Regions from separate parts of the Joostella sp. genome, predicted to be linked through region 1. Evidence: riboswitches for the same ligand, from Rfam matches in the RefSeq annotation. Region 1 holds a riboswitch; the other holds the start of a gene.
The links. Region 1 has a riboswitch for cobalamin ahead of metE (5-methyltetrahydropteroyltriglutamate--homocysteine S-methyltransferase). Riboswitches for the same ligand answer to the same signal wherever they lie in the genome.
Positions count from the first base shown of each region.

Region 2: it holds a riboswitch for cobalamin, as region 1 does, so the genes downstream of both, ACN0TY_RS12610 (TonB-dependent receptor plug domain-containing protein) here and metE (5-methyltetrahydropteroyltriglutamate--homocysteine S-methyltransferase) in region 1, are expected to answer to the same signal.

Region 1 is NZ_JBLXAF010000006.1:211,390-228,132, forward strand. It holds gene ACN0TY_RS12030 (hypothetical protein) at 1-187, shown strand, start outside; gene ACN0TY_RS12035 (DUF2911 domain-containing protein) at 289-831, opposite strand; gene asnB (asparagine synthase B) at 1,083-2,753, shown strand; gene gyrB (DNA topoisomerase (ATP-hydrolyzing) subunit B) at 3,112-5,052, shown strand; gene ACN0TY_RS12050 (hypothetical protein) at 5,128-5,922, opposite strand; gene ACN0TY_RS12055 (malate dehydrogenase) at 6,135-7,061, shown strand; gene secDF (protein translocase subunit SecDF) at 7,215-10,187, shown strand; cobalamin riboswitch at 10,507-10,688, shown strand; gene metE (5-methyltetrahydropteroyltriglutamate--homocysteine S-methyltransferase) at 10,832-13,150, shown strand; gene ACN0TY_RS12070 (DUF192 domain-containing protein) at 13,237-13,731, opposite strand; gene lgt (prolipoprotein diacylglyceryl transferase) at 13,728-14,558, opposite strand; gene yidD (membrane protein insertion efficiency factor YidD) at 14,674-14,898, opposite strand; gene cysS (cysteine--tRNA ligase) at 15,054-16,538, opposite strand; gene folE (GTP cyclohydrolase I FolE) at 16,671-16,743, opposite strand, start outside.
Region 2 is NZ_JBLXAF010000007.1:103,573-120,315, forward strand. It holds gene ACN0TY_RS12550 (hypothetical protein) at 1-487, opposite strand, end outside; gene ACN0TY_RS12555 (SRPBCC family protein) at 625-1,155, opposite strand; gene ACN0TY_RS12560 (TrmH family RNA methyltransferase) at 1,225-1,866, opposite strand; gene ACN0TY_RS12565 (SIR2 family NAD-dependent protein deacylase) at 1,975-2,664, shown strand; gene ACN0TY_RS12570 (heme-binding domain-containing protein) at 2,633-3,100, opposite strand; gene ACN0TY_RS12575 (hypothetical protein) at 3,191-3,745, shown strand; gene purB (adenylosuccinate lyase) at 3,880-5,223, shown strand; gene ACN0TY_RS12585 (DUF4252 domain-containing protein) at 5,303-5,848, opposite strand; gene ACN0TY_RS12590 (DUF4252 domain-containing protein) at 5,939-6,490, opposite strand; gene ACN0TY_RS12595 (hypothetical protein) at 6,584-7,108, opposite strand; gene ACN0TY_RS12600 (RNA polymerase sigma factor) at 7,092-7,604, opposite strand; gene ACN0TY_RS12605 (S41 family peptidase) at 7,815-9,293, shown strand; gene ACN0TY_RS12610 (TonB-dependent receptor plug domain-containing protein) at 9,393-11,258, opposite strand; cobalamin riboswitch at 11,332-11,581, opposite strand; gene ACN0TY_RS12615 (ABC transporter substrate-binding protein) at 11,677-12,840, shown strand; gene ACN0TY_RS12620 (FecCD family ABC transporter permease) at 12,837-13,868, shown strand; gene ACN0TY_RS12625 (ABC transporter ATP-binding protein) at 14,067-14,768, shown strand; gene ACN0TY_RS12630 (endonuclease/exonuclease/phosphatase family protein) at 14,769-15,602, opposite strand; gene ACN0TY_RS12635 (sulfatase) at 15,672-16,743, opposite strand, start outside.

The sequences.
Region 1 (16,743 bases):
TGCTTTTTATGATTTAAAAACTCAAACACAGATTCATTATATAAATACAAGGGGGTCTGTTTCTATTTCAAAAGATGAAGATGATGATGATCCAGACTTTGTTTTCGCTCCTACTTCCTATAAAATATTGACAAAATCGATGAAGAAGAATATTAAAAAACTTAAGAAAAACTGTAAATGTAAATGAGTTTAGTAACTTAGTGTATGTTATTTTCTTATTCACAAATAAAAAAACACCCCTGAAGTAATATCCTCAGGGGTGTTTTTAGATAACTCAAGGAGTTATTGTTATTTTATAGTAAAAGGAACTTCTACACGTGCCTTATCCCATCCCATAATTAAATTAGCGCCAGTATCTGTATTGCTAAAAGTGATAGAAAAAGATTCTAAAGACTCGTCACCTTTTCCAGCAGGAACGTTTAGACGAGCAACATCGTTTGCTTCATTGTAAGAATAAGCACCCCATACATCAGTGTCTTTGCTAATAATGATTGTCCATTCTGTTTTTCCTGGAATTGTAAATAAACTATAAGTTCCAGCAGCAATTTGCGTGTCACCTAAAGCAACGTCTTGGAAAAATTTAATTTCTGTAGCTTCATTAGCTCCAGTTCTCCAAACATCTCCGTATGGAGCTAAATCTATCCCAACAACTCTTCCTTTTAATTGAGGTCTTCCGTAAACAACCTTAATAATTGGAGGGGCCTTTTTATCAGCTTTAAAATAGGCAATATCAGCAGGACTTTTGTCTAGTCCGCTAAATTTCTGTGCTTCAACTTGTGTTGTGAATGATAATGCGGCTATGAATAACATAGCGAAAATAGTTTTTTTCATGTTTAATTTTTAATGATTAAAGCTAATAAGTTATTTGTAATCTTACATAAGTATAGTATAGTAAAATTACGAGAACTTACAAATTTTAATGAAAAAGCTTCATTTTTTTTAAATAAAATTTTAAATTCGATCATAATCATGCTTTTTAGTTGATATATGTAAGTCATAATGCTTTATTCATTTGTAATTTGAAACCAGTATTGCATATTTGTCTTATAAATAATCAGAAATAAAAAAATCAATATATAGTTATGTGTGGAATTGTTTGTGCATTCGATTTAAAAGAAAAGGCGGAAGACTTAAGGCCTCAGTTATTAGAAATGTCTAAAAGAGTACGTCATAGAGGTCCAGATTGGAGTGGGATTTATAGTGACGAAAAAGCTATTTTAACGCATGAGCGTTTAGCAATTGTAGATCCAGCTTCTGGAACTCAGCCTTTAATTAGCGATGATGGTAAGCTTATTTTAGCTGCAAACGGAGAAATATATAACCATAGAGATCTTCGTAAGCAGTTTGAAGGGAAATATAACTTCAAGACAGAATCAGATTGTGAGGTAATCTTAGCGTTATACAAAGAAAAGGGAGCCGACTTTATAGATGAAATGAATGGAATTTTTGGATTTGCTATTTATGACGTTGAAAAAGATGAGTATTTTGTTGCTCGTGATCATATGGGGATTATTCCACTTTATATTGGATGGGATAAAAATGGTACTTTTTATGTAGCTTCAGAATTGAAAGCGTTGGAAGGTGTGTGTAGTAAAATTCAGCTTTTTCCTCCAGGGCATTATTTGCATAGTTCTGATGGAGAGTTTAAAAAATGGTATGTTAGAGATTGGACAGAATATGATGCTGTAAAGGAAAATGAAACAAGCATTCAAGAAGTAAAAGATGCATTAGAGGCAGCGGTTCACAGACAATTAATGTCAGACGTGCCATACGGTGTACTTCTTTCTGGAGGATTAGACTCTTCTGTTACTTCTGCTATAGCTAAGAAATATGCTGAAAAAAGAATAGAATCTGATGACACTTCTGAAGCATGGTGGCCAAGACTTCATTCTTTTTCTGTAGGATTAGAAGGATCTCCAGATTTGGCTGCTGCTCAAAAAGTAGCAGATCACATAGGAACAGTGCATCATGAAATTAAGTTTACAATTCAAGAAGGATTGGATGCTATTAAAGATGTAGTTTACAACTTAGAAACATACGATATTACAACCATTAGAGCTTCCACTCCTATGTACTTAATGGCTAGAGTGATTAAGTCTATGGGGATAAAAATGGTATTGTCTGGAGAAGGTGCAGATGAGTTATTTGGAGGATATTTATACTTCCATAAAGCTCCAAATGCACAAGAGTTTCATGAAGAAACGGTTAGAAAGCTTAGTAAGTTACATATGTACGATTGTTTACGTGCAAATAAATCTTTAGCTGCATGGGGTATTGAAGGACGTGTGCCATTCTTAGATAAAGAATTTATGGATGTAGCTATGCGTATTAACCCACAAGACAAAATGATTAACGGAGAGCGTATGGAGAAATGGGTTGTTCGTAAGGCTTTTGAAGATTATCTACCGGAAAGTGTTGCTTGGAGACAAAAAGAACAGTTTTCTGATGGAGTAGGATATAGTTGGATTGATACTTTAAAAGAAGTTGTAAATGCAGAAGTTAGCGATGAGCAATTAGCAAATGCTAAATTCCGTTTCCCAATTCAAACTCCAACTTCTAAAGAAGAGTTTTATTACAGGTCTATTTTTGCTGAACACTTCCCGTCGGATGCAGCAGCACTTTGTGTGCCTCAAGAAGCATCGGTAGCTTGTAGTACTCAGATTGCTTTAGAGTGGGATGAAGCTTTTAAAAACATGAACGATCCTTCTGGAAGAGCGGTAGCAAAAGTTCACGCAGATGCCTACCAAAAGTAGAAAATAGTCGTTTGTTTAAATTATAAAAACAACAAAACCTCTTGTTTAAGAGGTTTTGTTGTTTTTTGAGTTTTTAGGAAATGTTAAAATCCGAATAAATGCATTCTAAACTAATTTTAAGAGCTTCTAAGAGCTTTTTTAAGTAATCAACAATTGTTGATAATTTTAACTGCTTTATGCTTAAAAGCTTTTAAAACAGGCTTAATTTTCGTATATTTGTGAGTATTCAAAAAGATGCACCTAGTGCATTTTTTTATGTATAAATGTTTCAAAAATAAGTATTAATATAAGAGATTTAAGAGACTAGCTTCTTTGCTTGTTTTTTAGGTTTTTCAATTAATTTAGAAAGGATAATTTTATGAGCGAAGAAATTAAAAAGAACAATTATTCGGCGGATAGTATCCAGGCGCTAGAAGGAATGGAGCATGTTCGTATGCGTCCATCGATGTATATTGGAGATGTAGGAGTAAGAGGTTTGCATCATTTGGTATATGAAGTTGTAGATAACTCTATTGATGAAGCTTTAGCTGGACATTGTGATACGATACGTGTTGTTATAAATGAAGATAATTCTGTTACTGTTGAGGATAACGGTCGTGGGATTCCTGTAGATATTCACAAAAAAGAAGGAATTTCAGCATTAGAGGTTGTAATGACTAAGATTGGTGCTGGAGGTAAGTTCGATAAAGATTCTTATAAAGTTTCTGGGGGACTTCACGGAGTTGGGGTTTCTTGTGTAAATGCGCTTTCTGAAAGTTTAAAAGCTACGGTTTATAGAGAAGGTGTTATCTGGGAACAAGAATATGAGAGAGGAAAATCATTATATCCAGTTAAGTCTGTAGGTGATACAGAGCTTAGAGGAACAATGGTTACTTTTAAGCCAGATCCAACAATCTTTAAGCAGACATTAGAATATAGTTACGATACTTTAGCGGGTCGTATGCGTGAACTTTCTTTTTTGAATAAAGGAATTACTATCACGTTAACAGATATGCGTGTTAAAGGAGAAGATGGAGAGCCTATATTTGAGAAATTTCATTCGGAAGAAGGTCTTAAAGAATTTATAAAGTTCTTAGACGGTACTCGTGAGTCGCTAATTAGTGATGTGATCTCTATGGAAGGGGAGAAGAATGATATTCCTGTTGAAGTAGCGATGGTTTATAACACTTCTTTTAGCGAAAACTTACATTCGTATGTAAATAATATTAATACTCATGAAGGAGGAACGCATTTATCTGGTTTTAGACGTGGTTTAACTACAACGTTAAAAAAATATGCGGATGCTTCAGGGTTATTAGATAAATTAAAGTTTGAGATTTCTGGGGATGACTTCCGAGAAGGACTAACGGCAATTGTTTCTGTTAAAGTTGCAGAGCCTCAATTTGAAGGACAAACGAAAACAAAATTAGGTAACAGAGATGTTACATCTGCTGTATCTCAGGCTGTTTCAGAAATGCTAGAGAATTATTTAGAGGAGCATCCAGACGATGCTAAAATAATAGTTCAGAAAGTAATTCTTGCAGCACATGCTAGACACGCAGCTCGTAAAGCTCGTGAGATGGTGCAGCGTAAAACTGTAATGAGTGGTGGTGGACTTCCAGGGAAACTATCAGATTGTTCAGAACAGGATGCAGAGAAATGTGAAGTATTCCTTGTCGAGGGAGATTCGGCGGGTGGAACTGCTAAACAAGGTCGTGATAGAAATTTCCAAGCTATTCTGCCTCTTCGTGGTAAGATTTTAAATGTTGAAAAAGCAATGCAACATAAGGTTTTCGAAAACGAAGAGATTAGAAACATATATACAGCTCTTGGGGTTACTATTGGTACGGAAGAAGATAGTAAAGCTTTAAATCTTGATAAACTACGTTACCATAAAGTAGTGATTATGTGTGATGCCGATGTCGATGGTTCGCATATTGCTACTTTAATTCTAACATTCTTCTTTAGATATATGAGAGAATTGGTAGAAAGAGGATATGTATATATTGCTACGCCTCCATTATATTTAGTTAAAAAAGGAGCTAAGAAAGCATATGCTTGGAGTGATAAAGAACGAGATGAGTTGGCTCAGCAATACGGAGGTAGCGCAGGGATTCAACGTTATAAAGGTCTTGGGGAGATGAATGCGGAGCAATTGTGGGATACTACAATGAATCCAGAGTTTAGAACTTTGCGTCAAGTAACTATAGATAGCGGTACAGAAGCAGATCGTGTATTCTCCATGTTAATGGGAGATGAGGTTCCGCCACGTAGAGAGTTTATAGAGAAGAATGCAGTTTATGCAAATATTGATGCCTAACTAAAGGTATAGATTAGATATAAAAAAAGTGCTGCCCTTTAAAAGGACAGCACTTTTTTTTTGGATTGTATGTGCTTAATGATTTTCATGTTTTTGATGGTCTCCATGCATGTCGTGTTCACTGCTTGTGTGTCCGTACATTTGATTCCAGACATCGTCTGGGTTGTCAACAAAAACATAAGCATGTGTCATCCATCCAAAAACAACTGGCAAGAAACGGCCTTGATATTTTGAGCATTCAGAAGCTGTTGTAACTTTGCTTGTAGGTCCGTAAACAGGAGATCCGTCAGGAAATGTTTTCTTCCATTGTTCTCCATCCCAAATAGGTTTAGGGACGCATACATTTTTATGTAAATGCCATTGCGTTACAGAAAGAGGAGCTCTTTCGTTCATTTCTTTTTCTGATGCATCAACAGGAGCAGTTATCATAGCGCCGATAAGCTTCCATCCATTGCCATCTCTTTCGTATAAAATAGATCCAGGCTTTTCAGAATTGAATTTTTTATTTTCTTTAGCTGAAAATTTTCTATTTACAAGATGAACAATATTCATATCAGCAGGAGGTTCAGGAGGGAAAAATTCATATCCATCAGACTTGGCAACCTCTATATCTTTGTATTTAGTAATATTTTTTTTGATTACTCTAGCCAAGCTATCTGCTCTTTCTTGATCTCCATCTTTAGGAGGCATAATTGCTGTCATTGCCATGTGCGGATCGTTTGGCATTGGCATTAAAAGGTGATTTACTTTAATATCGGAATCTGGAGCAGAAATTGCATTTACAACAACTTTATCTATTGTAGAAGCGCAGCTGAGTAAACTAATAAAACTGATTGCAATCAGAATGTTTTTAAATGTGGTTGTTTTCATATAATTGGGTTTTATTTCTATAGTCTAAAAAGGTTTTGATATATTTTCAATTATTGTGCCAATAACCTTTTTAGCTTTCTAATAAATTACAGATATCCAAAATTTGTGTTCTTTTTATAACATATTTAATATTTTTCAAAGCTACTTGTTGTGTTAAAATTAGTAGCTTTGTGTTTTCAATAGAATCGTTTAAATAAATAATATATAAAAATATGAAAGTTACAGTTGTAGGAGCAGGAGCAGTAGGTGCTAGCTGCGCAGAGTACATCGCAATTAAAGATTTTGCATCAGAAGTAGTAATATTAGATATTAAAGAAGGTTTTGCTGAAGGTAAAGCAATGGATTTAATGCAAACAGCTTCTTTGAATGGTTTCGATACTAAGATTACTGGTACTACTGGTGATTATAGTAAAACTGCAGATTCTGATATCGCAGTAATTACTAGTGGTATTCCTCGTAAACCAGGAATGACTCGTGAAGAGCTTATCGGAATTAATGCAGGGATCGTAAAAGACGTTTCTAGTAATTTGATTAAGCATTCTCCAAATGTAACTATCATTGTAGTAAGTAATCCAATGGATACAATGACATATTTAGTTCATAAAACAACTGGACTTCCAAAGAATAAAATTATCGGAATGGGTGGTGCTTTAGATAGCGCACGTTTTAAATACCGTTTAGCAGAAGCTTTAGGAGCTCCTATTTCTGATGTTGATGGAATGGTAATTGGAGGACACAGTGATACTGGAATGCTTCCTTTAACGCGTATGGCAACTAGAAATAGTGTAGCTGTTAGCGAATTTTTGTCAGAAGAGCGTTTAGAGCAAGTAAAAGAAGATACTAAAGTTGGTGGAGCTACATTGACTAAATTATTAGGGACAAGTGCTTGGTATGCTCCTGGTGCAGCGGTATCTGGACTTGTACAAGCAATTGCATGCGACCAGAAAAAAATGTTTCCTTGTTCAACTTTATTGAACGGAGAATACGGGTTGTCTGATATCTGTATTGGAGTTCCTGTAATTTTAGGGAAAGATGGAATCGAAAAGATTGTTGAAATAGAACTATCTGATGCTGAGAAGACTAAAATGCAAGAAAGTGCAGATGGAGTTAGAAAAACAAATGGACTTTTAGAGCTATAAAAAGCTAATAATTCGATTAGATATTGAAAAATCCTACAAATATTTTTTTGTAGGATTTTTTTGTGCTTTAAATCTTCAAAAAAATAATTGTCAGTTCATAACGTAAACGCTATATTTGTCCGTTTTTAAAATTGACCATTAAATAAATTTAGAATGCAGAATAAAGGACTTATTAGGCTGTTTGCTATTTTGTTTGGTATTGTAAGTATTTATCAACTTTCTTTTACTTTTGTTGCAAATAAGGTAGATGATGAAGCTGAAACTTACGCGTTAAACAAGATTTCAGATGCAGAAGAGAACTACGTAGCGAAGCGAGAAGCCGAAGAATCTAGGTATTTAGACTCCCTAGGAAATGAAGAGGTATTTAGCCTTGGATTTGCTGATTTTACCTACAATGAGGTAAAAGAAAAAGAATTAAACAAAGGACTTGACCTTAAAGGTGGTATCAATGTTATTCTTCAAATATCTGTAAAAGATATCTTGAAAGGATTAGCGAACGATACTAAAGACCCTGTTTTTAACAAAGCGTTGGCGCAAGCAGATGAGGCTTCAAAAAATAGTCAAGATGATTATGTTGACTTATTCTTTGCTGAATTTGAAAAGGCTAGTGCTGGTTCTACAAAATTAGCATCTCCAGATATTTTTGCTAATAAATCGTTGAGCGAAGAGATCAACTTCCAAATGACAGATGATCAAGTTCAGCCAATTATTAGAAGAAAAATTGATGAGTCGATTGTATCTGCATTCGAAGTATTGCGTAAGCGTATCGATAAGTTTGGAGTTACACAACCAAACATTCAGCGTTTAGGTACTTCTGGACGTATTTTGGTAGAATTACCAGGGGCTAAAGATGTAAATAGAGTACAGAATTTACTTCAAAGTACAGCACAATTAGAGTTCTGGGAAACTTATAAAGCAGACCAAGTAGCTCCTTTCTTAATTGCTGCTAATAATACTTTAAAAGATATTGTTGTTACTGATAAAAAGGATGATGTTAAAGAAGAAGCTACTTCTGAAATCGATTCTTTATTGTCTGATGCAAATCAAGATTCTTTAGATGTTGCAAACCAAGTGAATCCACTTTTCGATCTTATCGTTAGTGGTGGAGGGCAAGGTTCTCCAGTAGTTGCAATGGTTGCTACTAAAGATACTGCAAAATTCGATGAGTATTTAAAAATGCCTCAAGTTAGGCAACAACTTCCTAATAACTTACAATATGTGAAATTCGCATGGGGGATTCCTCCTAAAGATACACAGGTTGTAGAATTATATGCGTTGAAAGCTAATCGTGAGAACATTCCAGATATGAGCGGAGATGTTATTACAGATGCTTCTCAAGCTTATGATATGGCAGGAAGACCAGCAGTTTCTATGCAGATGAATTCTCGTGGAGCTAAAATCTGGGAAGAACTTACAGGAAAAGCATTTAGAGAGCAAGGTAATATTGCTATTGTTTTAGATAATATTGTTTACTCTGCACCAGGAGTATCTAAGGGAGCAATTTCTGGAGGTAGTTCTGAGATTTCTGGAAACTTTACGTTAGAAGAAGCAGACGATTTAGCGAATGTACTTAGAGCTGGTAAATTACCTGCTTCTGCAGACATTATCCAGTCGGAGGTTGTAGGACCATCATTAGGACAAGAAGCTATTAGTAGTGGTATGTTCTCTTTCATCGTAGCAATGGTATTAGTATTGTTATGGATGTTACTATATTATGGTAAAGCTGGTATTTTTGCAGACATCGCACTTGTATTTAATATTATTTTAATATTTGGTGTGCTTGCAGGATTAGGTGCAGTTCTTACATTACCTGGTATTGCCGGTATCGTTTTAACAATCGGTATGTCGGTGGATGCCAACGTAATTATATTTGAGCGTATTAAAGAAGAGTTACGTGCAGGAAAAGGACAAATGCAAGCAATTGCAGATGGATTTAGTAATGCATTGTCTTCTATTTTAGATGCAAATATTACAACAGGATTAACAGCTATTATCTTATTATTGTTCGGAACAGGACCTATCCAAGGTTTTGCAACTACTTTAATAATAGGTATCGCAACTTCTTTATTTACTGCAATCTTTGTTACTAGATTATTAGTAGAATGGAATGTAAAAGGAGGTAAGAATCCATTAACATTTACAACTTCTATAACTAGATCTTTACCTAAGAATCCAAATTTCGATTTCTTAGCAAAAAGAAAGAAAGCTTATATTATATCTGCCATCTTAATTATAATTAGTTTAGGTTCTTTATTGACTAAAGGACTTGAAGGTGGTGTGGATTTTGTTGGAGGACGTTCGTACCAAGTACGTTTTGTAAATCCAGTGAATCCTTCTGATATAGCTAATGATCTTAATGACGTATTTGGAAACACAGAGGTGAAAACTTTTGGAGATGCAAATCAGGTTAAGATTACTACAAAATATAAAGTTGATGAAGAAGGAACTGCTGTTGACATAGAGATTCAAAAAGGTCTTTATGAAGCAGTTAAAAAGTACCTTCCAGAAGGTATTACTTATGAAGACTTTTCTAAAGGTAGTGGAGAGGACAAAATTGGAATCTTACAGTCTATAAAAGTAGGTCCAACAATTGCAGATGATATTAAGAAAAATGCAGTTTGGGCTATTATAGGATCTCTTGCAGTTGTATTCTTATACATCTTATTACGTTTCCGTAAATGGCAATTCTCATTAGGAGCTGTAGTTGCAGTTTTCCATGATGTTTTAATAGTATTAGGGATCTTCTCTCTTACATCTAGCATCATGCCATTTAATATGGAAATCGATCAAGCTTTTATAGCGGCGATCTTAACGGTGATTGGTTACTCGTTAAATGATACCGTGATTGTATTTGACCGTATTAGAGAGGTGGTTAGAGAAAAAGGATGGAGAGGCGGACACAATGCTAATGAAGCATTGAACAGCACTTTAAGTAGAACCTTGAATACCTCTTTAACTACATTAGTAGTGTTATTATCAATATTTATCTTCGGTGGAGAATCTTTAAGAGGGTTTATGTTCGCCATGATTGTTGGTATTGCTGTAGGTACATATTCATCATTATTTATTGCAACACCAGTTATGTTTGACACTTTAAAGAAAAAAGGTGATAAAATAACTGAATAGTTATAAAATATATAATTTCTTAAAAGGGCTACCTATTTCGGGTAGCTCTTTTTTTTTGTAATAAGGATTGCAGCGGGTAGCTTTTGCTATTTCTTTCTGCTATTACCCCTTTTTAACCTTGATTTAGCTTGTTTTACTGACTTCTCCTTTAGTTTCTTTGTAATAGCAAATACTACGAGCGGAAAGCTTGGTATCTTCTTTTTTCTAGAAGATAATTACCCTAATCATTTTTATAACAATTTTTATAGAAGCTGTTTTTAAAGAATATCTTTTCTATTTAAATATTATGTAGCTTTACACCGATATAAGTTCTTTACATATCGATCAATCTAATTGCGGTTTTACTTTTACGTAGATTAATAGGGAATTGTGTGAAAATCACAAGCTGTCGCGCAACTGTAAGTAACAAACCAGTTTTTATCAATAAATCCACTGTCTAACGATGGGAAGGAGGTAGAAATGTTACAAGCCAGGAGACCTGCCGAAATTAAAATGATGCTGCTTTCGCGACCTGAAGCAATATTCAAGAATTGATAGTTTTTACACCTTATTTTTAATTTGGTGTATGCTGCTATTGAATTTTGTTTTAGTCCGTAAGCGCCTTGTAAAGGATCAAGAGTGTTTAATAGATTAAAAACAAAAAAATGATCACACAAAATTTAGGGTACCCGCGAATAGGTGCTAAAAGAGAGCTTAAAAAAGCTTGTGAAAACTATTGGTCTGGAAAGACTGATGTTGATTCGCTGTTGGAAGAAGGAAAGCGTCTTCGAGCAGAAAATTGGAAACTTCAAAAGGAGGTCGGTATAGATCTTATCCCTGTAAACGACTTTTCGTTTTACGATCAAGTATTAGATATGTCTTTGGCTTTAGGAGCCATTCCGCCACGTTATTCTGAGGTTCTTTTGGAAGAGGATAATCAATTGGATCTTTACTTTGCCATGGCTCGTGGCTATCAGAAAAATGGTTTTGATATTACTGCCATGGAAATGACTAAGTGGTTCGACACCAATTATCACTATATAGTTCCAGAGTTTTATAAGAATCAAGAATTTCAATATACTTCTACAAAGGCGGTTCAAGAATATAAAGAAGCTATAGCATTGGGAGTGGAAGCTAAGCCTGTTTTAATAGGTCCTGTATCTTATCTGCTGTTTGGGAAGGAAAAGGAAGAAGGCTTCCATCGTTTGGATTTAATAGATCGATTGCTTCCTGTTTACTGTGCAATTATTGCTGAATTACAGGATAATGGTGCTAAAAATATTCAGTTGGATGAGCCGTTTCTTGTGATGGATTTAAATGAAAAGGAACGCAAAGCTTTTCAATCTGTTTATGCAACTTTAGCTGAAAGATTTCCAGAAATATCTTTTTTTCTGACTAGCTATTTTGGTTCACTCGGAGATAATTTAAATTGGGTTTTAGAGCTTCCTGTGGCCGTTCTTCATCTTGATCTTACAAGAGGAGGTAACGAAGTGGTTTCTTCGTTAGAAAGCGCCCCAAGTAGTTTAAGATTCTCTTTGGGAATTGTTGATGGACGAAATATTTGGAAAAATGATTTTGAAGCTTCTTTGTTGTTGCTAAATGAGGCAAAAGAAAAAGTAGGTGAAAATAGGTTGATACTTGCTCCTTCTTGTTCGTTATTGCATACTCCATTTGATCTCGATAATGAGACAGATGAGACTACATTGCCTTTAGAGGTTAAAAATTGGATGGCTTTTGCCAAGCAAAAGATCAAAGAGTTGAAAGTGATTTCGAATTTGGCTTCTGGAGTTAATAGTGATGCAAATAAAAAGGCTTTGGAGGAGAATAAAAAAGCGATGATTTCCAAAAAGGAATCTAAGTTAATCCACAAAGAAAAGGTGCAGTATGCGGTTAGTAATATTACCCCTTCTCAGAGTAAACGAAATAGTAAGTTTACGGATCGGCAGATTTTGCAGCAAGAGAGTTTAAGGCTTCCTTTGTTGCCAACAACAACTATAGGTTCTTTTCCGCAAACAAAAGAAGTGCGATTACTGAGATCTAAACTTAAAAATGCTTCATTATCTCAAGACGAATATAACGATGCTATTACTACGGAAATTAAAAAAGCTATAAAATGGCAGGAGGAGATCGGTTTGGATGTATTGGTACATGGCGAGTTTGAGCGTAACGATATGGTTGAATATTTTGGGGAGCAGCTAGATGGTTTTGCTTTTACAAAATTTGGCTGGGTGCAGAGTTATGGATCTAGAGCGGTAAAACCGCCAATTATATACGGAGATGTAGATAGGTTAGAGCCAATGACAGTTGCTTGGACAGCATATGCGCAAGAATTAACAGATTTACCTGTAAAAGGGATGTTAACGGGACCTGTAACCATTTTACAATGGTCTTTTGTGAGAAATGATCAGTCTAGAGAAGAAACTACGAATCAGATTGCGCTTGCAATTCGAAAAGAGGTGGTTGATTTGGAAGCTGCTGGAATTAAAATTATTCAGATAGATGAGCCTGCAATACGTGAGGGGCTTCCTTTGCGAAGAGCAGATTGGAAGGGGTATTTAGATTGGGCAATTAAGGCCTTTAGAATTACTGCTTCTGGGGTAAAAGATGCAACTCAAATACATACGCATATGTGTTATTCTGAATTCAATGATATCATAGAAAGTATTGCAGATATGGATGCTGATGTGATTACGATTGAGACTTCTCGCTCTCAAATGGATTTATTAGATGCATTTGTAGATTTTGAATATCCTAATGAAATTGGGCCAGGGGTTTATGATATTCATTCTCCAAGGGTTCCTAATGCTGAGGAAATGGAAAATCTGATTAAGAAGGCAGCCGATTTATTGCCTATAAAAAATATTTGGGTAAATCCTGACTGTGGATTGAAAACAAGAGGGTGGAAGGAAACTAATGATGCTTTGGTGGCCATGGTAAGTGCCGCTAAATCGTTACGAGAAAAGTTTCAAGTGGAAGTTTCGTAGCTTCTGTAAGTGATTAAATTATCATGCTGAGCTTATCGAAGGATTTATGCAAAACCTTCGGTAGGCTTAAGCTGATAATAGTTTTATTATATTTTTTGAAAGCTTATGCGGTCTCCTTCAGTAAGTTTCCAGCTATCTGCCGTACCTCCGTTGAGTTCTAATACATATTGAGCAGGAAGTTTAGACGGAAGTGATGATTCGTTCATTGGATGTGCATTTTTTACCATGCTAACAATCTTTAAATCACTATTTATATAGATAATATCTAAAGAAATTTCAGTGTTTTTCATGTAGAAACTACGTGGTTCTTCGTTTTTAAATATAAAAAGCATTCCCTGTTTTTCTTCCATGGAAGAGCGATACATAAGTCCCGTTTGACGCTCATATTCGTTGTCTGCAATCTCAATATCAATTCCGTCTTTTATAAGCGTATCCCCTTTATAAATAGATAATTCTCCTTCTTTAGTGAAAGAAACCTCTTCTGTTTTTATTTCTTTTTGAGAAGAATTTGTGTTGCAACTAACTAACGATAAGCACAAAAAAACAAAAGCTAATAAAAGGCGAATTAAAAAGTTGATCATGATACTTTTTTTGACGGTTTAAAGAAAAACATAAGGTAAAACCCAAGAAGAACAAAAGGAATACTAAGCCATTGACCTGTGGAGAATACGCCAAGAACCGATTCGAATCCACCTTGAGATTTTTTATAGAATTCTGCAATGAAGCGAACTGTCCAAGTTAATACCAACCACATTCCAAACATATATCCTAACTTGTCTTTCTTATCGGTTTTCCAATACGTGAAAAACAAAATAATAAATACGAATACGTATCCAAAAGCTTCATATAATTGGGCTGGGTGCCTTGGAAAAGATTCTCCTAATTGCTTAAAAATTACACCGTAATCAGTTCCTGTTGGCTTCCCTACGATTTCTGAATTAAAGAAGTTCCCTAATCGCACAAAAACGCCTCCAATAGCTACAGGAATCGTTATTCTGTCTAGAATCCATAGCATTGGTTTTTTTATCACTTTTTTGCTGTATAAATACATAGCGATGATAACACCAATAGCTGCACCGTGACTAGCAAGCCCTCGGAAACCAGTAAACTCAAATGTTGGACTAAATTGGAATGGTAAGATAATGCTAAGTGGATCTTCTAAAAACATACTTGGCTCATAGAAAATAAAATGCCCTAATCGAGCGCCAATAAGTACAGAAAGAACCATATAAATAAACAGAGAATCTAGCGCTTCTTCCGACTGGTTTTCGTTTTTGTATATCTTTTGCATTAAGAACCATCCTAATGTAAAAGCAATAACAAACATTAAACTATAATAGCGTAATTGGAAAAAACCAAGGTCTAAAAGAACCCCGTTAGGATCCCAAGTGATACTTAAAAAGTGCATTCTCGTTTATTTTGAGGTAAATATAACTAATTGATGTTTTATGGTAAAGATAAATTTTAGGAATAAACGCAAAGTTTTGTTAAAGGAAAATAGCAGAGCAGTTTCAATTCTTTTGTTACGGTACTGGGTCGTAACCAGAGCTTCCCCATGGGCCGCAACTAAGAATCCTTTTAGCAGAAAGCCAGCCGCCTTTAAAAAGACCGTGTTTTTTTAGTGCTTCTAGCGTATATTGAGAGCATGTTGGCGAATATCGACAAGTAGCAGGAGTAAATGGCGATATTGCCGCTTGATAAAAGCGAACTAAAAAAATAAAAGGAGCTATGAGTATTTTTTTTAGCAATTTGTTTTTTTAAAGTATAAAAGTTTGAAAGTTAATAAGATGTATTGAATCAGCTTAAAATATTAAAGTTTACAATGTTTTGAATGCTAGACTACAAATTTTATTTTTAAAGCCTAAAGCCTAAAGCCTAAAGCCTAAAGCCTAAAGCCTAAGAATTAGTTTAGACTAAAAGTTGTTCCGTCTTTACCATCTTTTAATTCAACTCCCAAAGCAGCCAATTGATCTCTGATTTTATCTGATGTGGCAAAGTCTTTATTAGCTCTTGCTTCTGCACGTAACTGAATTAATAGCTCTACAGTTCCAGTTAACTTATCTGAAGAATTGTCTTGAGCATTTCTCTCGTCTTGCAGTCCTAGAACATCAAAAACAAACGCATGCATGGTTTCTTTGATCGTAGCTAAGTCTTCTTTGGTAATAGAAGCCTTTTCTTCTTTAATTAAGTTCACCTGCTTTACAGCTTCAAATAGGTTTGCTATTAAAATCGGACTATTAAAATCGTCATTCATAGCACTATAACAGCTATTTTTCCAAGCGCTAACATCAAAAGTAGATGTGTTTGCAGTTGGTAAACTTTCTAATGCGCGTATGGCATCCATCAATCTATTAAATCCTTTTTCAGAAGCTAAAAGAGCCTCGTTGCTAAAGTCTAAAATACTACGGTAATTAGCCTGTAGCATGAAAAATCGGGTTACTGATGGCGTAAAAGCTTTGTCTAAAATATCGTTATTACCTGTAAATATTTCATTTGGTAAAATATTATTACCAGTAGATTTAGCCATTTTCTTCCCGTTTAGTGTAAGTAAATTGGCATGCATCCAATAATTAACAGGACTTTTTCCTTTAGAGGCTTCCGCTTGAGCTATTTCACATTCGTGGTGAGGAAATTTTAAATCCATTCCGCCTCCATGAATATCAAAATGTTCTCCCAAATATTTGGTGCTCATTGTAGTACATTCTAAATGCCAACCAGGGAAACCATCACTCCAAGGAGAAGGCCAACGCATAATGTGTTGTGGTTCTGCTTTTTTCCAAAGTGCAAAATCTTGTGGATTTTTCTTTTCAGACTGTCCAGCAGTTTCTCTTGTATTGTGAATTAGGTCTTCAACTTTACGTTTGCTCAGTTTCCCATATTCATTTGTTTCATTAAATTTTAAAACATCAAAATATACAGAACCATTCACTACATAAGCAAAGCCATTATCTATAATTTCATTAATTACCTCAATTTGTTCAATAATATGCCCAGTAGCAGTCGGCTCGATGCTAGGAGGGAGGTTATTAAATTTATTAAGGGTGTTATGGAAATCTACCGTATAACGTTGCACGACTTCCATAGGTTCAATTTGTTCTAACCTCGCCTTTTTTGCAATTCTATCTTCTCCAACATCTGCATCATTCTCTAGGTGCCCAGCATCAGTGATATTTCTTACGTAGCGTATTTTATATCCAAGGTGCTTAAGGTATCTAAAAACAAGGTCAAAAGACATAAAAGTTCTTACATTACCGAGGTGTACATTACTGTAAACGGTAGGTCCACAAACATACATTCCAACATAGCCCTCTGTAATTGGTTTAAATACTTCTTTTTCTCCTGTAATCGAATTATAAATTTTTAATTCGTTGGTTTGATATAGTTGCATTGTTGTTTTAATGATTTTTTTGAGAATATCTTAAAAAAGGTTAGTTTTTTATCTGCATATTCAACGGTCCGAAAATGTTGTATTCGCACATTTGTATATGCAGATTTGTAGTTAGATTAGAAGAATTTATTCTTAAAAATCAGTATCTAACTTTATGTAATCTAAAAACTCTCTTTTTACTGATGGTTCTTTAAATTTACCTCCA
Region 2 (16,743 bases), on a different contig from region 1:
TTAACACTTTCATATTTAATCTAGCCTTAGGAGCAGATATATTATATTGAGTGTCATTTAGTGAACCTACACCTAAATCGAATTTCATTGTATTAACTTCACCACGAAATCCCATATTATAGCCACTTTGTGCAAATAATGGATTCATATAAATATCGGTAATTTCAGATCTAGCATTATAAAATGGAGCGTCTACATATTGACCATTAACGTACATAGCAATCCATCTATTTAAAGAATATTCTGCTTCTACTCCAACATAATTTTGAAGTATTGGCAGCCCTCCTAAACTAGATCCATCATAAAGCCCTTGCTCTACAATTCCTGCATTTAATGTAACCTTATAATTACCACTCCTCATGGACAAGGCATTATTGTAATACTTATAATACCCCACTCCAATATATTCCTGTTCTATATTTTTTTGCTGAAATATAAAATTTGGAGACATCTGCTCCTCTTGACCATTCATAGATAAGAATGACATCAAAAACATTAAAAATAAAAGTTTGAAAATCGTTCTCATTATCCTATACACAAATTATTATATTCTATAAATTAAGACTTCTGCACACACAGAATAACCCGTAACTACTTGGTATTATGAATAATCATAAACCTATATTAACTTTCCAAGAGCTCTTTTAGATCTTGCAATCCTTGAGCAAAGTCATCTCCAATAGCCTTATCCATATTATAAAAAATCATAAAAATATTTTTAGGAAATTTATAATCGCCATAAAAGCCCCAAACTACCGTTGTAACTTCTGGCAATACCTTTTCTACTTTTATAAAAGCTTTGGAGTTAGATTTAAAAGGCTTTATAAATCGTAATTCTGTTTGTATATAATCGTTCGGAACTATTTCCAACAACTCTTGTGTCCCCTCGCCCACATCACTATTCCCCTTCCATGAACAAACTGCACCAACGGTTCCGTCAATACCTTTATAGCTTTTTATCATTTTAGGATCTTTCTTTGTCCACGGAGACCAATCATCTTGATTTTTTAAATACTTTATATAGGTAAAAACTTCTGGAAGTGGTTTTCTTATCTGGATATTTCTACTCACATTATAAGATTTCGGTGCTATTAACCCTAAAAAAGTTACCAAAAGTATAACACCGCCAAGTATGTACATAATTGTAAAAATCATATTTACAAATTTTATCATTCATAAACCTGACAAAAAGATAGTGATAATTTCTAACGCATAGTAAATAAGTTAGCATCTTTTTAACACATCTTCGATACTTTTTATTGATTTTTTAGTCCAATCAATACGCTTTTCTAAAATTTCTTCTTCTGATAATTTCCATAGAATTTCTGAAGATCGCAACTTAGAGGTAAGCTGTTGAAGAATAATTGCAGCCGAAACAGAGATATTCAAACTCTCTGTAAAACCGTACATCGGGATTTTTAAAAAACCATCTGCTTGCTTCATTATTTCATCGGTTAGTCCACTTTTTTCTGTTCCGAAGAAAAAAGCTGATTTCTTATTTATATCAAAACCCGCCAATACCGAGGCATCTTCATGTGGTGTTGTCGCAATAATTTGATAACCCTTTTCCCGTAGAGTATTCACGCAGCTAGAGGCACTTTTATATTTAGAAACATCTACCCACTTTTGGGAACCCATAGCTATATTCTTATCCAATCGTTCTCCATATTCCTTCTCTATAATATGTACATGCTGAACACCAAAGATATCGCAACTTCTAATAACCGCACTTGTGTTATGCAATTGATACACATCTTCAATCGCTACGGTAAAATGATTGGTACGTTTTGCCAGCACTTCCAAAAATCGTTGTTTTCGTTCTTCAGTAATAAAACCCTCTAAATATTCTAATAAATCTAATGACATTCACTTTGTTTATAGTTAGTAAATTTAAAAAATCTTTCATTATCAGCTTTCAACCTTTCTTAGCTTGGTGGTTTGCATAGAAAACAATAACTTCAACTAAAAAATAAAATGAAGAAGAGTATTGTTGTTCTTACCGGAGCTGGAGTTAGTGCAGAAAGTGGACTTAAAACATTTAGAGATGCAGATGGACTTTGGGAAGGTCATGATGTAATGAAAGTTGCTTCTATACAAGGTTGGAGAAATAATATGGAACTCGTTCTCGATTTTTATAACCAGCGAAGAAGACAACTCTTGGAAGCGAAACCTAATGAAGCTCATTTTGCTTTAGCTGAATTAGAAAAAGATTATAACGTAACTATTATAACCCAAAATGTAGACGACCTCCATGAAAGAGCGGGAAGTAAAAATGTGATTCACTTACATGGAGAGCTCCTAAAAGCTCGAAGTTCATTTGATGAAGATCTAGTTTTCGATTGGACTAAGGATATCAACATAGGCGATTTTTGCGAACATAACCATCAAATAAGACCGCACATTGTATGGTTTGGTGAGGCTGTTCCATTAATAGACGCCGCTATTGAAGAGGTTAGCAAAGCAGATATTATTATGATTGTTGGAACTTCTATGCAAGTGTATCCAGCTGCAGGCCTATTAAATTATAAGAAATCTAAAATTCCTGTTTATTTTATAGATCCGAAGCCCACCATGTCTAATAAAATTATGACAGGACTTGAAATAATTGCTGAAAAAGCAACCGTTGGTGTTCCTATTGCGGTTTCTCTTTTGTCTCGTACTTAAGACGAAGCATATTTGCCCAATCGGCTACAGCTTTACTTTCTGCTTCTGTTAAGTTAGCGTCTTTATGCAACCATTTATAGGAGTCTAAAGGCATCCAACCTTCTGTAACAGCTTCCGCTACTTCTTCAAGCTTATGCGCCTTTTTCTTAGGAGCGTATAAATCCCATTGAGAGAAATCTAAATGCTTCTTTCCGTCATTAATATGACCCGCCAACCAATAAGAAACTGGCTCTATTCCTGCATACCAAGGGTAATTTGTACTGTTAGAATGACAATCGTAACACGTATTTACCAATACTGCTTCAACAGGTTCTGGAACTGATTCTACCAATAATAAGTCTGTAGGCGGCGTAGTATCAGATTTGTTTTCCGCAGGAGGAAAAAATTGCATTACAATTAATATTATAATTAACAGGGTTAGAATTTTTTTAATCATTTTCTATTTTTTTGAAAAAACAATACTTCCAAATAAGAAATAAAGTAGGTATGTTAGTATCTTTATAAAGCTAAATTTAATGAATAAATATTGAATCCGACTTTAGAACATCAACTTTCTTATGTAAGCGGCTATAGAGAAAACCGTATAAAGGTTGCTAATATGGTCCTTCAAAACAAAGCAATTTTTCCTGAATTATTGGATTTATGCTTTGCCGAAAATAAAGAGCTTTCTCATAAAGCATGTTGGGTTACTGAATTTGTTTGTAAAAGTGAATTGGATATACTTTTTCCTCAGCTTAAATATTTTATAAAGAACTTACCTACGCTAACCAATGATTCTTCTATTAGACCTATGGCGAAAATTTGTGAGCTTTTATGCGAATCGTACTTTCAGAAGAAAAATAAAGAAACTATTTCTCATTTAACAAATCCGATCTTAGAGCAACTTACAGAAACCAACTTCGATTGGCTCATTTCTGATGCAAAAGTAGCAACCAAAGCATACGCTATGAGAAATTTATATTTTCTAGGAAAAAAATACGATTGGATTTATCCAGAGTTGAAACCTATTCTTTTAAAAGATATGCCCAACCATTCTTCAGCATATAAAGCGCGAGCTAGGCACATTCTAAATAAAATATAATGTCAAAAAGCGCTAGATTTCATCAAGTTTTTAAATCTTTAACTTATTAACGCTCTTAACTTAATAAGTTTTACCTAAAATAGTTGACCCTTTTAATGGAGAAGGTTAAATTTGCCCTTTCTTAAAATATCGACATGCAACTAACACCATTAAACGCTGTTTCTCCAATAGATGGAAGATACCGCAGTAAAACAGAAAAATTAGCTGACTTCTTTTCTGAAGAAGCACTTATAAAATATAGAGTTCGTATTGAAATTGAATATTTCATTGCACTATGTGAAATCCCGCTTCCGCAGCTTAAAGATTTCAACAAAGATCTATATAGCGATTTAAGAGCAATTTATAGTGATTTTACAACTATTGATGCCCAAGCGATAAAAGATATCGAAAAGGTAACCAATCATGATGTAAAAGCTGTTGAGTATTTCATAAAAGAGAAATTTGACGCTTTAGAAATTCAAGAATATAAAGAGTTTATTCACTTCGGATTAACTTCTCAAGACATTAATAATACTGCTATTCCCCTTTCTTTAAAAGAAGCTTTAGAGCAAGTATATTTACCTGTTTATGAAGAAATAATTTCTATTTTAAGTCGTTTGGCAGAAGATTGGAAAGATGTTTCTATGTTGGCACGTACACACGGACAGCCAGCTTCTCCAACAAGATTAGGAAAAGAGATTGAAGTATTTATTGTTCGTCTGAATGAACAGTTTAACGGATTAAAAAATATTCCTATCGCTTCTAAATTTGGAGGCGCTACAGGAAATTATAATGCTCATAAAGTTGCTTACCCAACTATCGATTGGAAAACTTTTGGAACTGAATTTGTAGAAGAATGTTTGCAATTAAGACATTCTTTTCCAACTACACAGATTGAGCATTACGACCATATGGCTTCTTTATTTGATGCGCTAAAACGTATCAATACTATTATTATCGATTTTAATAGAGATATGTGGACGTATATTTCTATGGATTACTTTAAGCAACAAATTAAAGCTGGAGAAGTAGGTTCTTCTGCTATGCCACATAAAGTAAACCCTATAGATTTTGAAAATTCAGAAGGAAACTTAGGAATTGCAAATGCTATTTTTGAGCATCTTTCGGCTAAACTTCCTGTATCTCGCTTACAAAGAGATTTAACAGATAGTACCGTTCTAAGAAATATAGGAGTTCCTTTTGGACATACGCTTATCGCTTTTCAATCTACTATCAAGGGATTGAATAAATTACTACTTAACGCTCCTAAATTTGAAGCTGATTTAGAAAGTAATTGGGCGGTTGTTGCAGAAGCCATTCAAACCATATTAAGACGTGAAGCTTATCCTAATCCTTATGAAGCTTTAAAAGGTCTAACACGTACAAATGCAGTAATAAACAAGGAGTCTATTGCTTCTTTTATAGAAACTCTTAATGTTTCTGATGCTATAAAAGCAGAATTAAAAGCAATTACACCTGCTAATTATACTGGAATATAATCTTTAATAGGATTTAGAAAAAAATAACCCCAAAAACCTTTTAAAGGTTTTTGGGGTTATTTTTTTAAAAAGCTTTTCGTTAATTAAAAATACCTTCTAATTGCGACTCTAAAGCTCCAGAATCTACAGCTCCTTTTTGTACCGCTTCCACTAGAGACATCATATTTTCTGGCTTCATTTTATTTCCCAACACTCGTACAAGTGCAAATCCATTTTCATCATCACTTCCAAAAAGAATAACTTCATCTATAGCTTCGTCATCTCCAAGGTATTTTACTGTTCCTTTGTATTTTCCACTATTTATCACCATCAACTCTTCATACTTATCATCTTTTAAGATTGTCTGTACTGTAGTTTTCTCCTCTTCATAAGCTGCTTTATTATCAGTATTCACTTTAAAAGCCAATACATTTAGCTTTTTAACAGACTCATAAGCCTCTTTTTGCTTTTCAGTTAAAGAACTACTTGCAACACCTAATAAACTTGTTGGAAGGTCTATGGAGATAAAATTAGGGTTCTCTGCTTTATCTACATAATATTCTTGTAAACTCGGAGTTCCGTCTCCACATGACGCTGCTAGAATTGTAACAGCAAGGAGAAAAAATATACTTTTAAGATTTTTCATTTTCTATTAATTATTGATTGATGTTTTTAGTTAATATTTTATACCTCCAATAGCGAACAAACTATAGCGATATTGGAGGTTATAAAAGTCTTATTGCTGACTTCCAGCTTTTCCTAATTGGTCTCCCCCAGGAAGATCCATTTTACTCGTAAGCTTAGATATCTGACGTAAATCTATATTTCCAGTAAGAGAAAGTAAAACCGTTTCTGGCTTTTTACCATTAAATTCTAACTCTTCATAATTAAGATCCGTAACAAACATTAAAAGCTCCTGTACGTGGTTTTCATCTTTACCTTCCTTTACATAAAACTTAACATTAGACTCACCATCACGAACACGCATCAATTCTTCAAATGAAGACTTTTTTAAATGATTTGTAACCCAACCATCAATATCTTTTGTTACTGTAGCACTTTCTGTTGTGATTACCTTGAAGCTTGTAACGTTGTTTACAAGTTCAAATATGGCATCCGCTTCTGGATCGTCGGTACTGATATTAATTTTACTTAACATCTGAAACATTTTTGGCTGTAATGCTACAAATGTTACATCGTTGCTCTCCGAATATTTATCAAAAATTGATTGTGCTTGAGATATAAACGGCGCTACCGTTAATGCTATAATTAAAATTATCTTTTTCATATTTTCTTATTATTTCTTTAAGTCCTTTTAGCGTAATTATTTGTTTCTAATTATTAAAACACCTTGTATTAGTTAATAGTCTTTTTTAATTTATTAGTTATTAATAAAACGATTTGTATTTCTTTCAAACTCTTTTAAATAGGATGCTCCTTGTGTTCCCTTCTGAAAATTATCTGTTAATAAGGCAAATGCCAATTGTGCAGATTGAATTTCTTCTTTGGTATACTCTTCTTCTAAAGCAATTTCAGGAGATGGAGTATCTATAGGTCTATTTAAGTAAACACCAAAAACGATGGCAGCAACGGCAGCGACAGATATCCATTTTAAATAATTTCTATTTTTTCTAGGTTTTAATGGTATGTCTTGCGTGCTCTTCTCTTCTTTGGCTACAGAAAAATACTCAAACATAGATTTATATTCCTCTAAATGTGGCGCCACATCTGTTTGAGAGAAATACTCCTTTAATTTGTTTTCTTCAGCAACAGTTGCAGTTGCCTCAAAATACTTTTCCAGTAGTTTTTCAATCTCACTAAGTGAGAGTTGTTTTTTAGCTGTTTGAGGATTAATATTCCTCACATGCTTATCATTAGAATTGTTATTATTATTTGCTGATGCCATAACTGTGCTTTTTTAGTAATTGTTCTCTAACTGCTTTCCTTGCTCTCGATAAAGTAACTCGAATTGCAGTAGGATTCATTCCTAACATTTCTTCTATTTCATTATATTCATATTGCTCTACATCTCTTAATTGTAATACCATACGCTGTTGCTCAGGGAGGGTATTCATTATTTTTTGCATCCAACTTAGGCTGTCATCAACCTCTATTTTCTTTTGCAAAGATGTATTATTATCCTCATAATTGGTATGAACCAATTTTAAATTTCCTGCTTGCTTCGATTTTAAACGATCTAAACAAAAATTCTTTGTCATCGTCATAGCAAACGCCTCTACATTATTATAATTGTTAATCTTCTTTTTATTAGACCATAATTTTAATAATACTTCTTGCGTTGCGTCTTCAGCCTCCTCCGTAGAAACCAATAACCGCTTTGCCAGCCGAAACAGTTTATCCTTAAAAGGCATTACAGTATGTAAAAACTCCGTTTGTTGCATTTTGTTGGTTAATTAGATCGCTTAAAACTGCTTTCTACTTTCTAGACGAACAAGAATAGATTTTGTTACAATAATTTTATAATTAAAATAAATGTAAGTAATATTACGCTGATAACGCAAATCATAAACTGGCATTAATTTTGATATTTTTTAGTCTTTAATACGACTCATATCAATATGAAGCTAATTTATCCTCTTAAAAACAAACCTATGAGACACCTATTTAAATTAAAATGGGCTTTAATTTTTACATTAATATTTACCTACAGTTGCTCCGATCAAGATGACAATCCTGTACAACCACCTGTAAGCAGCGATCTTGAAATTCAAGATTTTATATGGAAAAGCATGAATAGTTGGTATTTATGGCAACCTGAAGTAGAAAATCTTTCTGATTCTAAAGACGATAATAATGAACAGTATAATGCTTTCTTAAGTAATTATGGACCCCCAGAAGGTATCTTTTCTGATGTATTATCTCCTAAAGATCGCTTTAGTTACATTGAGAGCGATTATGATAATTTATTCAACTCATTCTCGGGAGTGGCTACAACCAACGGAGTTGAGTTTGTTGTTACAAGACCTCCAGAAGGAGGAAATAAAGTACTTGGTGTAGTTACTTATGTTATAAATGGAAGTGATGCTAGTAATAAAAATGTTAAAAGGGGCGACCTTTTTAACGCTATTGATGGTACTGAATTATATGCTATTACTGATAGTAATGGCTCTATAATTGAAAGTAATTTTAGCCTTTTCAATCAAGAAAGTTATACCATGAATTTTGCTACTATTGAAAACGACTTAGTTGTTTCTAATAATGTAAACATTGAACTTAATAAAAGTGAACTTACTGAGAATCCTATTCATATCCACAAAACACTGGAAGTTAACAACACTAAAATAGGATATTTAATGTATAACAGGTTTGTTGGTGATTTCGATGAAGAACTTAATAATGTATTCAGTGAATTTAAAGCTGACGGTGTTACAGACTTAGTTGTAGATTTAAGATACAATCCTGGTGGTTCAGTAGCATCTTCTACAAGGTTGGCAAGTCTCATTACTGGACAGTTTACTGGAGAGCTATTTTCCAAAGCTACTTGGAATCCTAAATGGAGTGATTTTGATGAAGACAATAATTTCGTAGACAATATTGATGGCACAGCACTAAATAGCTTAAATCTATCAAGAGTATATATAATTGCTACAGACGCAAGTGCTTCTGCAAGTGAATTACTTATTAATGGTTTGGATCCATGGATAGGAGTAACCCATATTGGGGATAAAACAGTTGGTAAAAATGAATTTTCTATAACACTTATAGATAACCCTAATACAAGTAGTCCATACGCATATACTGGAAGCGCTTCATTAGCAGGTGTAAACCCAAATCATAAGTATGCTTTGCAGCCTTTGGTTGGAACCAATGAAAATTCTGCTGGATTTTCTGAGTTTACAGATGGATTAGATCCAGATATTGAAAAATTAGAAGTGTTAGGAGATTTAGGAGTTTTAGGAGATCCTAATGAACCTCTTCTTGCTGTTGCCATTGAGCAAATTACTGGAGTTTCAAACAAGTCTTTAAACCTAAGAACTTCTGATAAATTAAATATTAATACGATTAAAAGTTCTAACGACTTTATGCCATATAGAAACATTTCAAATTATGACTTTTACAGAATGAAATAATAAAGTCACTACATAAAACATAAAAAGTCTCAGATATTCTGAGACTTTTTCGTTTAAACATAGCAAAAACTCGGGATGCCCCTCAACACCCCGGAGGCTCTACAAACCTAACCTAAATCCTACTCTTATGTTTCTCCCTCTGGTAGTATATCCTAAAAGTTCTTCATAATCTTCATTAAAAATATTATCAAGATTAAGGAATACTGTAAACTTATTTGAGAACTGGTGATTCACATTAAAATTCAATAGAGAAAAAGCATCCAATTCAACATTCTGAGATGTAAAGTCTGGATTGTACTGAATATCTAAACGCTTTCCTGTAAATTGATATTGAAGTCCAAAATTAGTTTTCTTCAATAACTCGTATTGAATACCTGCATTTACCTTATGCTTAGGGATTCGTAATGCAACCTTATCTCTATTTTCAGTAAATGTATAGTTGGCATCAATAATAAGAGATTCTATTGGTGTTACCGTAGCTTCTACCTCTACCCCATTCACCGTAAAGTCATCATCAGAATTTTCATATCCAATATCAGTATAACTAATAAAATTTTCTTCATATCGATTGAAGTAAACCCCGCTAATTCTGAATTTTTCGTTGTTATACTCCATTCCTCCTTCTAAAGTTCTATCTTCTTCAGGCTCTAAATCTGGATTTGCACCATAAGCTCCAAAAAGCTGAGAAAGTGTTGGCGCTATATAAGATGTGCTGTAAGATCCCAAGAATTTTAAGTAATCATCATTAAACTTTAATGTATATGATGGATTAAAATTATAGGTAAAATTAGTACCATATTCACTATGGTTATTCATTCTCCCTCCAACATTCATGTTTAATCCAAAATCGGAAACCCAAACAACATTTGCATAAGGATCGGAAGTAGAAAAATCGGTATCAGCACCCAAAGTTGCTTCGCTTTTCATATAATTAAAACCGATTATAGTATAGAATTTATCACTAAAATTATATTTATTAAATAAATCTACTACAGTGCTATTGGCTTCATAAGAATTTGGAAATGAAGAATAAATATCTCTATCAATAGTATTGTAAGATGCATTTAAAGTTACGCTACCATTGTTATAGGTATATTCTGGAGTTATAGCAACTCTAAATTGCTCGCTTTCCGAATAGTCATCGCTATCTTGTTGAGGCGAAGAACTATCAAAATCTGCTTTAAATTTATCATAGTATCCTAATACTTTAAATGAAAAACGATCTGAAAATTTATAGCCTAAATTAATATTAGAATTGATTCTGTTAAACGGATCTTTTTCCTCACCGATTACTGCGGAAAGTCCGTCTGTATATTGATTTCCAAATCCTGCTAAATATGTAAACTTCCCTAAAGTTCCATTAACAGAAGCTCTATTAGAAAAGTCGGATAAATTGTAATCGTTTTCTTCTGATGATTGATTAGAACCTATGCTACTCTCAAAATTAGCTCCTATTTTATTCGCTCCTGCGCTTTTGGTGGTAATATTTATTACGGCTGTAGCAGCACGGTTTCCATATAAAGTACTCGCTGCACCTTTTACAATTTCTATAGATTCAATTTGATTAAGATCTAATAATCTCAAATCAAAATCCATAGCTATTTGAGATGGATCACTTACTTGAATTCCGTCTATCAATACTAATACTTGTCGGTTGTTTCCCCCACGAACGAAATAAGATAAGTTCTGACCAGCATTACTTCTACTCCCATTAATTTCTATCCCACTCTTGGTATTTATTACTTCGGCCACAGAACGCCCTTGGTTACGTTGTAATTCTTCTTGGGAGATTTTAATTACTGTTTTACCTGAGTTCTCACGCTTTAATGAAAATCGTGAATCAGATACTACTACTTCTTCCAACTGCTGGATATCTTCATCCTGTTGGAGGTTACTTTTTTCTTGTGCAGTCGCAAGTGTGCATATAAATCCTGCTGCACAAAGAGAAAAAATTCTTTTGTTCATTCTAAAAGTTTTATAAAAGGGAAAAAAGTATGAGTTTACCCATACGCAAACCTTTATCCCGAAAGTTTGACATAAATAAATTTTGAATCTTGGCAGGTCTCCTGGCTTGCTTTTATGTTATTCTACCTTCCCATCTTAGCAAAATTGCCTTAACAGTGGTTTTCGAAGAAAATAACACACTTTATAAAAGATACGCTACTAATAATAAACTTATTGTAACGATAAAGCTTACAGTTGCGGGAACAGCCACGGATTTTAACCGTATTCCCTTTTAATTTAAATCTATTGAAAACAGATTTAAAACCATAAATTCGCCACAAAATTAAACATTTTAAATAAGCTTACCATTAAAAGAGATATTAATCTTAATTTTATTGCTGAAATATTATTGACTACCATACTAAAGAACTCCTTATAAATGAAAAATCTATTATTTCTAACAATTCTCCTGTTCCTATCTTGTAAAGAAACACCCAAAGAAAAAACTCAAACAACTCCACCCCATAAAATAATAGAACAGAATGTTACTAGCACTCCCATTAGTTACGCAAAGGGTTTTAGCATAACAAAGCAAGATAAAATTACAATTATCAAAGTAAATGCACCTTGGCCAAGTGCTAATAAAACCTTTACATATGCTTTAGTTCCTGAAAAGGATTTGAAAACTATTAGCCTTGATGATTCTCTTTACGATGCTATTATTAAAACACCCGTAAAACGAATGATTGCAACTTCAACTACGCATATTCCTTCTATTGAAGCATTGGGAATTGAAAATACTCTAATTGGTTTTCCTGGAACAGATTATATCTCTTCTAAGCCAATAAGAGAAAAAATTGAAGCTGGAAAAGTAAAAGAGCTCGGTTTAAATGAATCTATAAATACTGAGGTATTAATAAATTTAGAGCCAGATTTAGTAATGGGTTTTACTGTTGAAGGCGAAAATAAAACTTATCAAAATATCGTAAATTCTGGTACTCCTGTTGTTTACAATGGAGACTGGGTAGAAGCTACCCCCCTTGGAAAGGCAGAGTGGATTAAATTTTTTGGAGCTTTTTTTAATAAAGAAAAACTTGCCGATAGTATTTTTAATAACATCGCTAAATCTTATAATGAAGCAAAAGCATTGGCGGCAAATACTGATATCAAGCCTACTGTTTTTAGCGGCTCTATGTTTAAAGATATTTGGTACGCTCCTGCTGGAGAAAGTTGGGTTGCTCATTTTTTAAATGATGCAAATGCTAATTATATATGGAAAGATACCTTTGGAAATGGGAGCTTATCTTTAAATTTCGAAAGTGTGCTTGAAAAATCAAAATCAGCGGATTTCTGGATTGGTCCTGGGCAATTTACAAGCTATAGTCAGCTGCAAGATAATAATGTACATTATACTCAATTTGATGCTTATGCCAATAAAAAAATATATACTTATAGCCTAACTACAGGCGCAACAGGTGGTATTCTTTATTATGAATTGGCTCCAAACAGACCAGATATCGTTTTAAAAGATATAATTCATATTTTGCACCCTGAAGTATTAACAGATTACGAACCTGTATTTTTTAAGCCATTGCAACCTTGAATTCAATAAAAACATATCGATTTCAGTTTATTATACTCGCTGTCTTATTGATAATATTCTTTCTTATAAATATAAGTTTAGGATCTGTTAATATTCCAATCAAAGAGATTATAAATTCTCTTATTGGAAATGAAATCGAGAAACAATCATGGCAATATATAATTCTAAACTACCGACTCCCAAAAGCATTTACAGCAATTTTAGTAGGTAGCGGACTCTCCGTTAGCGGTTTACTAATGCAGACACTTTTTAGAAATCCTTTGGCAGGACCCTTTGTGCTAGGAATAAGCTCTGGAGCTAGTCTTGGGGTTGCAATTCTTATTATGGGCTCTTCCCTATTTGCTAGTATTTTTAGTTCGTTTTTTTTAAGCGGAATTTCTATTACAATTGCTGCAACCATGGGTAGTTTTTTAGTACTACTTTCCATTTTTGTAGTCGCAAATAAAGTAAAAGACACCATGGCATTACTTATCATTGGACTCATGTTCGGGAGTATCACTACAGCCGTTGTAAGTGTGCTTTCCTATTTTACAAGCAAAGAAAAACTACAACAATATATTTTTTGGTCGTTTGGAAGTCTAGGAAACCTTAGTTGGAGTCAACTGCTACTACTATTCACACTTTTTATTATAGGAATCTTAATTACAATAACCGTACTCAAACCACTTAATGCTTTTCTATTAGGAGAAAATTATGCGCAAAGTATGGGAGTTCAACTAAAAAAATCTAGATATCTTATCATTATAGCAACAAGTATTCTCGCAGGAAGTATAACAGCCTTTGCCGGACCAATTGCTTTTATTGGCCTAGCAGTTCCACATTTAACAAGACAATTATTCAATACACAAAATCATCATATCCTATTACCTGCAACTATTTTATTCGGAGCTATTTTAATGCTGATATGCGATACTATTGCACAATTGCCAACAAGTGAATATTCACTTCCAATTAATGCAATCACTTCTATTATTGGAGCTCCCGTAGTGATATGGCTATTGGTTAGGAAACGTAAAATGGTGTTTTAAAAAACCTAATAAAACCTAACCATACGTTGATATTAAATTCTAGATGTCAATCAATAAAATATTTATACTTTTACCTGATATATTAATAACCATAATAGTTTCAACATCAATTTACAACAGCAAAATATAATACTAAAAACAAAAAACTTAGAAGTAGGATATATTTCTAAAAAAGTTAGTAATTCCATCGCTAAAGAGATTAATTTTGAATTAGTAACTGGAGAACTTACTGCCGTTGTTGGCGCAAATGGTATTGGAAAGTCTACACTTTTAAGAACTCTAGCCAGCGTTCAACCTAAATTAAAAGGAGAAATAGCTATAAAAGACAAAGCACTAGAATCCTTTGAAAACAGCGATTTAGCTAAAGAAATAAGCATTGTTTTAACAGAACATATTCCAGCAAGAAACTTAAGTGTTTTAGAAGTCATCGCATTGGGAAGACAACCTTATACAAACTGGATAGGGACACTTTCCGAGACAGATATTGAAAAAGTAAGGGAAGTTATTAAACTTGTAGGATTAGAGGCTCTAAAAGATAAAAAGTGCTTTGAATTAAGTGATGGTCAGATGCAACGGGTAATGATTGCTAGAGCGCTCGCTCAAGACACTGCTATTATTATTTTAGACGAACCCACTACCCATCTCGATATTTACCACAAGGCTTATATTTTAAAACTGCTAAAAACAATCGCTCAAAAAACAAGAAAAGCCATCCTATTTTCAACGCATGAAATAGATCTGGCTATTCAGTTATGTGATAAAATATTAATCTTAGATACTGAAAAATCAGCATTTGGAGAACCTTGTTCGCTAATCGAAAAAGGAAGCTTTAAAAATCTCTTCCCCGAAGATTTAGTATCTTTTGATCCTGCAACAGGATCTTTTAAGATTAAAAAATAATTATTTAAAGTTAAGATATGCCATTACAGGAAAATGATCTGATGGATATTTTAAATTCTTAGAATCACTAAAAATCCCACTTTTTAATACTTCAAAATCATTATCTGAAATAAACACAAAGTCAATCTTATTGTCTACAGGTTTTTCAAAATGAAACCCATTAAAAGTTCCATCTGGACCAAAAGCATTTTTTCCAGCTTCTAAATGACTATCAAGCATTTCCTTTTTAATAGCCACCACACCTTCAGAATTACTATCCAAATTAAAGTCACCCGTTAAAACTATCGGTAAATTTTTAGGATTCAGTTCTTTCATTTTCTTTAAAATAAGCTTTGAACTTTCCAATCGAGCAACATGACCTACATGATCAAAATGAGTATTAAAAACCATAAATTCTTTGCCAGACTCCTTGTCCTTAAAAGTAGCATAACTACAAATACGATTTAAAGCAGCATCCCAACCTTTAGAAGGTGTATTTGGTGTTGGTGATAACCAAAAAGTGCTCCCATTTTCTACATCATACTTTTTAACATTGTAAAAAATAGCTGAATATTCGCCTTTTGTATCTCCTTCATCTCTTCCTACTCCAATATACTTATAGTCTTTCAAAGCATGCTGAATATCTTCTAATTGACCATGGAGTCCTTCTTGCGTACCAAATATATCTGGAGCATAAAAGTTTAATTGAGAGATAAGAAAATCCTTTCTGCTATCCCAATTATTTTTAGCGTCGGAAGGGTTATTGTATTTAATATTGTAGGTCATTACTTTTAAATCTTGAGCATTTAAAAAGCTGCATGCAAAAAATAATAACAGTAGTGAATATCTTTTCATTTTTATTAAGTTTAGATTGCAACTAAACTACCAAAAATAATCTGGTCGTATAGTTATAAAATCTTTAAATTATTTAATTGGAGTCCCTCGCATTCTATCAAAATTCTTGTAACTATTTTCAATTTTCCTCTTTGGAGCTTGTTCATACTCCTTTTCAGTAACTTTATATACTTTTTGAAGCGTATCTAACTTTGTATGCATTTCTGCAATAACATCTTCATATTCTTCGTCGTTAATAGCATTATGCAACTCTTGCGGATCCTTTTCTAAATCGTAAAACTCCCAAGCATCTATATCATCATAAAAATGCATCAACTTATATCGTTTCGTTTTTACACCATAGTGCTTTTTAACCATATGAAAAGCTGGAAAATCATAATAATGATAATAAATGGCATCTCTAAAATTATCATCTTCAACAGTACCATCTAAAAGCGGTTTTATAGATTGTCCTTGCATTCCATCTGTTAATTCGTTTCCGCCAGCATAATCTAAAAAAGTCTGAGCAAAATCTAAATTTTGAGTAAGCGCATCTACAACAGTTCCTGGTTTTATTGCCTTTGGATATTGAATTAAAAAAGGCATCCTAAACGATTCTTCATACATAAAACGTTTGTCAAAAAAACCTTTTTCTCCTAGATAAAATCCTTGATCAGAAGTATAAACAACAATTGTATTTTCTGATAAACCATTTTCTTCCAAATAATCTAAAACCTCGCCAACTCCATCATCTACAGCCTTTACTGTTGCTAAATAATCATGTAAATAACGTTGCCCTTTCCATTCTGCTAGTTCTTTTCCATGTAAATCAGCCTCCCAGAAAGCATTGTTTTTTGGTAAATAAGCTTCATCCCAAATTTTACGTTGCTCAGGGCTCATTCGATCGAAATCGTTTGTCCAAGGATTATTAGAAAGCTCTGTACTAGCAAACTTCTTGCTCAATTTAAGATCATGTCCCTCATACATATCATCATAAATAGTTTGTATTTGTTCTTGTGCGGCAACTTGATTTTCATGCTTATCAAAATAAGTATCAGGAAGAGGAAATTTAATAGTATCATACACCGTTAAATAACGTAAAGGAGGCATCCAGTTTCTATGCGGAGCTTTATGGTGAAGCATCATAAAAAAAGGTTTGTCA